Regions from separate parts of the Paenibacillus sp. OT2-17 genome, predicted to be linked through region 3. Evidence: riboswitches for the same ligand, from Rfam matches in the RefSeq annotation. Region 3 holds a riboswitch; each other region holds the start of a gene.
The links. A riboswitch is a leader RNA that binds a small molecule or an ion and turns the genes downstream of it on or off. The one in region 3 is predicted to bind thiamine pyrophosphate.
Positions count from the first base shown of each region.

Region 1 (2,201 bases), on a different contig from region 3:
GGGTACACCGTTAATTGATATTGGCGTGAACTTGATGCACCGTTCGTTTCATGCGGATCGGGAACAGGTGGTAGAGAGAGCCGCAGCTGTAGGGATTTCACCCCTGATTATTACCGGGACCAGTGTCCGCAGCAGTCGGGAGGCTTCTCAGTATGCAGCACGTTATCCGGGCAAGCTGTATGCGACAGCTGGCGTGCATCCCCATGATGCCAAAGACTGCAGCGCAGATACGATTCAGCAGCTCCGCCAGCTGGCGAGTCAGCCGCAGGTCGTATCCATAGGGGAATGCGGATTGGACTACAACCGTGATTTTTCGCCGCGTGATGTGCAGCGCCGATGGTTTGGGGAGCAAATCCAACTGGCGGGTGAGCTGAATATGCCGTTATTTCTGCATGAACGAGATGCACATGAGGATTTTGTTGCTATGCTGCGGGAATATCAAGGGCTTGTCGATAAAGCAGTGGTGCATTGTTTTACAGGCACGGAACAAGAATTGCATACGTATGTAGAGATGGGACTGTATATCGGGATCACCGGCTGGATTTGCGACGAACGGCGTGGCAAACATCTGCGTGAACTGGTCAGAGATATTCCCTTGGACCGTCTGATGATTGAAACGGATGCTCCATTTTTGACCCCGCGTAATTTGCCCGTGAAGCCCAAAGAAGGGCGTAATGAGTCGATGTATCTCGCTCACATTGCTGCTACGATAGCCGAATGTACAGGCCGAAGCATGATGGAGATCGAAATCGCCACGACGGAGACAGCCAAACGTTTCTTCGGATTATAGGATTGTCAAAGCCATAGATGTGGTATATATTATAGTGAATTAAAAAAGCATTGTCGGGAGCTTGAGAAAGTCAGGCTGAGAGGGTGGCCCTTGCCACTGACCGTGAAATCTGATCTGGGTAATGCCAGCGTAGAGAAACCAAGAACACTATACAGGAATGCCGCTTGTTTCGCGGTTGTCGATAGATACAATGTATGTCCTAGCATTTTACCTTGACCCTGACTTTGGCTTGGTATCAGTGTAGTAGCTTAGACTACTGGTTATATAAGGCATATCGACGAATGATGTTTTGTATGGTGCTTCACCTTTTACTGCGCATAAAGCTTGCCTGGAGATTCAGCTCCAGACAAGCTTTTTTTTATGGCCAAGAGGCCAATTATAAGGATAAGGGGAGCACGCAATAATGAATACTGCTGTAAGAGCGTCCAAAGGGTTGAAGCTGACTGATATTTTGGTCACGATTGTGATCGCTGTTGTGTTCGGGTTAGTCTACAAAATATGGGGACCTGCCTATGATTTGATGAAACCATTCGGTCTACACGCCGAGCAACTGATGTATGGCATGTGGTTTATGGCAGGCACGTTTGCTTATCTCATCATTCGCAAGCCGGGTGTTGCAATTTTGGCAGAGGTGGCAGCGGCAACGGTCAGTGCTTTTTTGGGAAGCGAATGGGGGATGTCCACCTTGTACTATGGCCTGCTGCAAGGCTTGGGAGCGGAGCTATTTTTTGCGGCTTTTCTGTATCGGAACGCAAACCTGTGGGTTGCTTCGCTAGCTGCGGCCGGGGCGGCTGTCGCTTCTCTGATTTTAGACTTCAGCTACGGGTATATTGATCAGCTTTCGACCTGGAACTATGTTTTGTATATCGGTTTTCGCATGATTGGCAGCATTGTGATTGCCGGGGTATTCGCGTTCTATCTGGCTAGGGCATTGGAGGTAACCGGAGTCACGCGAAGTTTGAGACCCGCAACGGAACAAGATTATAAGGGACTGGATTGATGAGCCAGGCAACCGAAGATGTGGTGGCTTCGATCACCCGTCTTCGGTTGAAATTCCCCGGTGAGCAGGAGCTGTTTTTTCACAATATGTCTTTGTCTGTCCGCAAGGGGGAAAAGCTGCTGTTGCTGGGACCGAGTGGATGCGGTAAATCAACGCTGCTCCAAGTGTTAAGCGGTCTGATTCCACGCACGATAGAAGTGCCTATGAAATGCGATGCTGCTGTAATCCCAAGTGTCTCAGGTATTGTATTTCAAGATCCTGATACGCAGTTTTGTATGTCATATGCAGACGAGGAACTGGCTTTTGTGTTGGAAAATAATCAGGTTCCTCGTGAGCAGATGCGATCCCGTATTCGCGAGCTGCTGATACAGGTTGGTCTATCAACGGATGATATACACATGCCCATTGGCA
Region 1 is NZ_WUDQ01000074.1:6,990-9,190, reverse strand. Features, by position in the region: gene GRP75_RS11865 (TatD family hydrolase) at 1-790, shown strand, start outside; TPP riboswitch at 835-944, shown strand; gene GRP75_RS11860 (ECF transporter S component) at 1,194-1,790, shown strand; gene GRP75_RS11855 (ABC transporter ATP-binding protein) at 1,790-2,201, shown strand, end outside.
Region 1: another riboswitch for thiamine pyrophosphate. It lies ahead of GRP75_RS11860 (ECF transporter S component); the one in region 3 lies ahead of GRP75_RS03955 (ABC transporter substrate-binding protein).

Region 2 (2,201 bases), on a different contig from region 3:
GTTACCTTCGTGAGCAGCGCGTCTCCACCGCTTATCATTCGTGCTTCGGCCCCATCGGTGATGACGTCCTCTTTTCCAGTAATGACAACCATTGTATTGAGCGTTTGAGCAGCCCGAATTGCCAGATCGACATTTCCGCTGTCAGCACTGTCACCAGCATCTACGCCTTTAATCTCACGCGCTTCTCCAACAAGATGCGCGACTTCGGCTGCATTGCCCCGCACCAATGAGATTTTGACTTCTCTCAGGATTCGCAGTGCCGATTCGGTTCTAAAGCTCGTTGCTCCCGCACCGACCGGATCTAGCAGGACCGGAACACCGTGTGCATTCGCCGATTGTCCAGCAATGATCATGGCATCCACCAGTTCGCGGTTCAGCGTACCGATGTTTAACACGACGGCTCCCGCTATTTTTGCCATGTCTGCTACTTCCTCGGGTGCATAGGCCATCACCGGGGAGGCGCCCAATGCATACAGGCCGTTGGCCGTAAAGTTAGTGACTACCACATTGGTCATATTGTGAACGAGAGGTTTGCTGTTTTGTACCTTCGTCAGGAGATCCGAATAACTTTTTTCCCATGTACTCATAATGATTATCCTCTCTATAGTTGGTGGTTCAACAGGGCATTAACCGTACTTCACGCATCGAATCGCCAGGCTGACTATTCCAAGACCGCTGCCTGCATCTGGACCGGCCATTCTTCCTGGTTATAAGCCATGTCCCAGAACTTATATTCCAGCTGGCAGCTCAGTATAAAATGCTCAATCATCCGCTCTCGCTCAGCAGCCGTTGCGCCTTCTGCCCAAGCATCTACACGTTCTCGGAACTTGAGTGTTGTATCATCAAGCTGGTCTCCATAGAAGCCCATCCATTCATAGAACGGATGAGACTCATCCGGCTTTACTTCATCCAGCAGCCTGCGACCAATCTCGGCATACGTCCACATACATGGCAGCAGCACAGCCAAGATCTCGCCCAGGCTGCCCTCATGCGCAACCGTCAGCATGTGACGGATATAGTGATGGGCCGACGGAGCGAGCGGATATCCCTGCAACTCTTCATAGCTCACCCCTGCGACAGCACAGAAATTTTGATGCGGATGAACCTCGCTGTGGAGAATAAAAGAGATTTGTTCATTAAATACAGCCATGTCCTCCCGATTCGTGCATTTGGAGATTGCGATGCCGTATATCCGCATGTAGGCGTTCAAATATTCAAAGTCCTGTTTTACATAGTGAATCAGCTGTCCCCTTGTCAAACTTCCTTCAGCAATACCTCTCACAAAGGGATGCTCAAAAATCGCTTGAAAAATGCCGTCCGCCTGCCGACGGAGTTCTTGTGTAAAACTCAATTTCCCCACCTCCATTAAATTGAAGAGCAAGAAGTCCTGTAAGAATATAATTCCGGAACAACGCTAAAAAGCCGCCCCGGAAAAATGGAGCGGCTTCAACAATAGGCCCAATACGCAAAAAACGCTTGAAACCTTATATACGAAGGCTCCACTTTCCTACGCTAGTACGAACTAGATCAGGTTCAAAGGGTCCAAGATACGCTCTTGTCTCAGCCATAGTGGCTCCCCTAGTGGACTTCTATTCTTTTGACTATTACTGTACATTCGTTCATATGCTATGTCAAACATAGTGTACAAAATATTAAATTTCCTCTAGTTAGGTGTTTTGGGCTTAGTGAGGGTGATGAATTACACTTTCCACTGCTTTGACCTTGGCATATTTCGGTTTCCACATTGCATCTTGTATAGCTTGTTCCACATCTGAAATGTGCGCCTGCGCTACCTGATCCTGAATCGCGGCTTTTGCAACCGCAATCGCAACAGCGTACGAAACTTCGCGTAATTTTCGGATATGAGGGAGTAGCGCACCGCCAGGCGTATTCGAATCTACACCATTGGCAACAGCAACTGCTGCCGCTGTAAACATCGCAGGGGTAATCCTTTTGGCTTTAACCACAATCGCACCCAGACCCAGTCCCGGAAAAACAAAGGCATTGTTCGCCTGTCCAATCTCAAAATTTGTATCGTTATAGGTAACGGGCTCAAAAGGACTTCCGGTTGCGATCAGTGCTCTGCCATCTGTCCACCGGATCAAATCCTCGGGTACTGCTTCTGCAAGGTTTGTAGGATTGGACATGGGCATAATGATCGGGCGTTCTACATGCTTTGCCATCTCCTTGATGATCTCTTC
Region 2 is NZ_WUDQ01000342.1:1,256-3,456, reverse strand. Features, by position in the region: gene thiM (hydroxyethylthiazole kinase) at 1-587, opposite strand, end outside; gene tenA (thiaminase II) at 662-1,351, opposite strand; TPP riboswitch at 1,488-1,590, opposite strand; gene GRP75_RS20810 (NAD-dependent malic enzyme) at 1,683-2,201, opposite strand, start outside.
Region 2: another riboswitch for thiamine pyrophosphate. It lies ahead of tenA (thiaminase II); the one in region 3 lies ahead of GRP75_RS03955 (ABC transporter substrate-binding protein).

Region 3 (2,201 bases):
TGCACACCCCATTGCGCGGCATCGTCCTGATAACGCGGGCTTAGCCATTTTTGGCTGGCAAGTACCAGTTTTTTATCCAGCTCCGGTACAGCTTTGCCTAAGATGTCCGCGGCTTCTTCTGGATGGGCGATAGTGTATTCATAGCCTTGTGCGGTAGCGTCCATGAACGCTTTGACCAGCTCGGGATCATTTTTTATTGTCTGTTCGTTGCTCACAATTACAGGTGTATAGTAATCGAGGCTTTTGGAATAATCTTTTACATACAGCATATCCAATGGCTCACCTCGAAGCTGGGCCTCGATTCCGGTCCATGCGTAGAAAATCCAGGCAAAGTCGATATCCCGCTTCACGGCTGTAAAATAGTCTGCATTGCCCATGTTGATGATCTTCACTTTGCTCACATCGCCTTTGTCTGAATCCATGATGGATTTCATGACCGCTTCTTCTACGGGAGAGCCCCAACCGCCGTATTTTTTACCTTCAAAATCTTTCGGGCTCTTAATTCCACGATCTACCGGGGCTGCGAAGCCTGAGGTATTATGCTGAATCACCGCAGCGATGGATACAAGCGGCACGCCTTGCGTACGAGCCTGTGTGACGCCTTCTTGGTAGCTGATACCAAAAGGTGCAGCATTAGAAGCAACCATTTGATCAGCTCCGCCTGAACCAGGTTGAACAATTTGGACATTCAAACCCGCTTTTTCGTAAAATCCTTTGTCCTTAGCGACATAGAGTCCCGTATGATTCGTATTGGGTGTCCAGTCGAGCACGACTTTAACATCTTTGAGCCCCTTTGCCGGAGTAGACGTTTGAGTGTCGGTAGCGGGAGCCGCTTCTTGGGATGTGGGGGGACTTCCACCGCAAGCGGTCAGGGCCATGAGCCACAGACTGATCAGTCCCAGGCTTAATATTTTCATGCGCTTCATCGTTGTGTTCTCTCCTTTAATTACCCGTTATCCGTCCAATCAGACAGCTTAAGTTCCCCATTTTCTAAAAATAACATCTGCCGGACGCGATCTTTCCAACAACATAATCTTCAACAAAAAAAGCGCCCCGAGTTTCCGGGACGCTTGCGCTTGTATATACCAAAGTAAGGGATGGTCCTATGTAAAAAAGGCACATCTTGCTTAAGCATTCCTACGCTGGCATTACCCAGATCAGGTTGTAAGGGTCAGTGTCTTGGGACACACTCTCAGCCGGCCGATTCCAGCACCCCTGGCATTGTATGGTTTAATGGGTTCATTTATTCGGGTTTAATACGACGATTATATGCCTTGAATGCGGGTCTGTCCAGCATGAAGGGAGAGATGACGGTTCATTTGCCAAACCACAGGGTACACTTTTACTGTGAGCTTTGATCTGAAAATGAGCATGAATCAATTCGATTCGATCCGGTCATGTTATTTTCAGAACAGCTACGCAGGTAGGTTCAGATGGGCTGGTGCCCAATGGCGTGGCCGTAGAGAATTCAAATTCGTGAAAAGGAGTTGTTGTACTGTGGGTAAAACGGAAACATTGGATCGCAACCAACTGGAACAAGCCATTGTGAAGGCTTTGGATAACAACAAATTTTGCTCGTTAGGTACGGTAGAGGGTGGCAAACCGAAAGTACGCTATATGGCCCTTTTTAACGATGGAATGAACATTCATCTGGCGACAGATCGCAAAACTCATAAAGTGGAGGAGCTAAAGGACAATCCGAATGCTTATCTGCTGCTGGGTTATGAAGTTGGCGGTACGAAGGAAGTCGTAGAAGTGGAGGCTACCGTCCAGATCACAGCTGATGAGGGGCTGCGCAAACAAGTGTGGAACGATTCCTTGAAGGAATGGTTTTCCGGACCGGATGATCCCGATTATGTCATTCTGGACGTGAATCCGACACGCATTGAGTATGTGGGTCAGCAATCTGAGCGCCAGGTTTGGAAGAAGTAATACGAATATAAATGGATAAGCCGGTGAATCTCCGAGTTTTTTAGGAGGTTTGCTGGCTTTTTATTTTTTGAGAAAATTAATTATTTTTTCATAAATAATTTAAGTAAATGACTACTCTTTTATCTGGCGTTGGATTAAAATAGAAATGGTGGGTTCAAGGCTTACATATATGTGCAAAAGTATGTATATGAGGCATACACCTTAATGAGGAGGGGTATATTTTGTTATTTCGTAAAAATTGGTTTAAAGGGTTTACAGCAGCAGTTGTG
Region 3 is NZ_WUDQ01000007.1:55,212-57,412, forward strand. Features, by position in the region: gene GRP75_RS03955 (ABC transporter substrate-binding protein) at 1-926, opposite strand, end outside; TPP riboswitch at 1,118-1,227, opposite strand; gene GRP75_RS03960 (pyridoxamine 5'-phosphate oxidase family protein) at 1,498-1,932, shown strand; gene GRP75_RS03965 (bifunctional 2',3'-cyclic-nucleotide 2'-phosphodiesterase/3'-nucleotidase) at 2,154-2,201, shown strand, end outside.

Region 4 (2,201 bases), on a different contig from region 3:
GTTCTGTAATATGGTTGTCACAAAAACATCGGTTTACAGTAGCCGCGACTATTCTATATAATTTATGTAACCATGTTTCATAGTGTGAAACGAATATGGATACAAGAGGAGCGGTTCACGATGGAAAACCGTAAATTAACCGTTCGCGCTGTAGAGCGTGCACTTGATATACTGCTGTGTTTTACCGCAGATTCGGATCTTGGCCTGACGGAGATTGCCTCCAAAATTGGTCTACATAAAAGCACGGTTCATCGGCTGCTGACTACGTTGGAGGATCGGGGCTTTGTCGTTCGGAATGCCGAAACGGAAAAATATCGACTTGGCTTCCGCATTTGGGAGCTATCCACGCATTTGTCCCAAAGCGACGAGCCGGCGGTGTTGTTACAGCCTGCAATGGAAGGACTACGTGATCGTCTGGGCGAGACGGTCAGCTTATACTTACGGGACGGCAGCATGCGTATTCGCATACAAGCCGTGCAGAGCAATCAGGCGATCCGCAGGGTTGCGCCTGTAGGTGCGCGTATGCCGCTGGCTGTAGGGGCCTCCAGCAAAGTGCTGGCAGCCTTTATGCCGCCGCAGGAGCTGGAAGCCCTGCTAAGCGGGGATGAATGGCCGCTCTCGGTAGACCCGGAGGTCTATAAAGCCCAGCTGCAGGACATTCGCGAGAAGGGCTATGCGACCAGCTATGAAGAACGGGAGCCAGGGGCTGCTGCTGTGGCTGCCCCAATTGTAAACCGGAAGGGACAGGTCACTGCGGCTTTATCTGTATCCGGTCCGGTCAGTCGGCTTGCACCCGAGACGCTACATGACTTTGCTCCGATTTTGATTGAAGCGGCGAAGGAAATGGGACTTATGCTTCCGTAACAAGAATGAGCACAGTTGAAGCAAGCAAAGTGATTTGATGGGGAGCGTCTCCTTAGTAAAGGGAACCTAGAAGGGTTGCCAAAGCCATAAATTTAAAGTAGTCTGGTAAGGATGGCGGGATATCTGTTATAGCCGCCTCATGTGAATAGAAGTATCACAGTTACTGGGGGAGCCTGTAATGCCGGGCTGAGATGGAATCGTGCAAGATTCCGGACCCTTTGCACCTGATCTGGATCATACCAGCGTAGGGAAGTAATCGGCCATTGAAATGTATACGCGGCTGCTGTCTACGGTGACGCATTGGAATAGGATTATTCCACATGCGTACTGTCTGGATAGCTGCCTCGTTAGATTAGCCGGTTCCCTGGGGAACCGGCTTTTTTGCATAGATCAGCGCCACCCTGGGAATGGTTCCGGATCGGTGTGTCATTTCATCGAAACGGGAGGAATGGACAATGAAGCCGACAGAAGTAGAAGGAACAAAAGGAACAGAATTGAAATCAACAGAAGTAAGATTGGTAGGAACAAAAGAAGTTGAGGTAGAGAAGACAAACGGGGAGCAAGCCAGAGGGGTAACGCCCTTTCCAGGGAGCCGTAAGGTATATATTCAAGGCTCACGGCCGGACATTGCCGTGCCAGAGCGCGAAATTGCTCTTCATCCTACACATACGCCGCAGGGCACGGAGCATCATGAGCCATTGCGTGTGTACGATACGAGCGGTCCCATGACCGACGAAGCCTATCAGGTCGATATCCGTCAGGGCCTGCCTCCATTACGGCGAGCTTGGGCCCTGGAACGGGGCGATGTGGAGGCTTACGAGGGACGCGCCGTCCAGCCGGAGGATAATGGACTGAAACCTGGCTCCAAACGGGAGACAGTTGAATTTCCCGGCGTGACCAACCGTCCGCTTCGTGCTTTGCAAGGTCGTACAGTGACACAAATGCATTATGCGCGGCAAGGGATCATTACGCCCGAAATGGAATTTGCGGCGATCCGCGAAGGGGTGGAGCCTGAGTTTGTACGGCAGGAGTTGGCGGCTGGACGAGCCATTTTGCCTTCGAATATCAATCACCCTGAAAGTGAGCCAATGGTCATTGGGCGTCATTTTCACGTGAAGATCAATGCGAACATTGGTAATTCTGCGGTTACCTCCTCCATCGAGGAGGAAGTGGAGAAAATGACCTGGGCTGTGCGTTGGGGCTCGGATACGGTTATGGACCTGTCCACAGGCCGTAATATCCATACAACACGTGAATGGATCATTCGGAATTCTCCTGTACCGATTGGGACTGTACCGCTGTATCAGGCACTTGAAAAGGTGAACGGCGAAGCAGAA
Region 4 is NZ_WUDQ01000061.1:7,812-10,012, reverse strand. Features, by position in the region: gene GRP75_RS10900 (IclR family transcriptional regulator) at 121-864, shown strand; TPP riboswitch at 1,020-1,132, shown strand; gene thiC (phosphomethylpyrimidine synthase ThiC) at 1,320-2,201, shown strand, end outside.
Region 4: another riboswitch for thiamine pyrophosphate. It lies ahead of thiC (phosphomethylpyrimidine synthase ThiC); the one in region 3 lies ahead of GRP75_RS03955 (ABC transporter substrate-binding protein).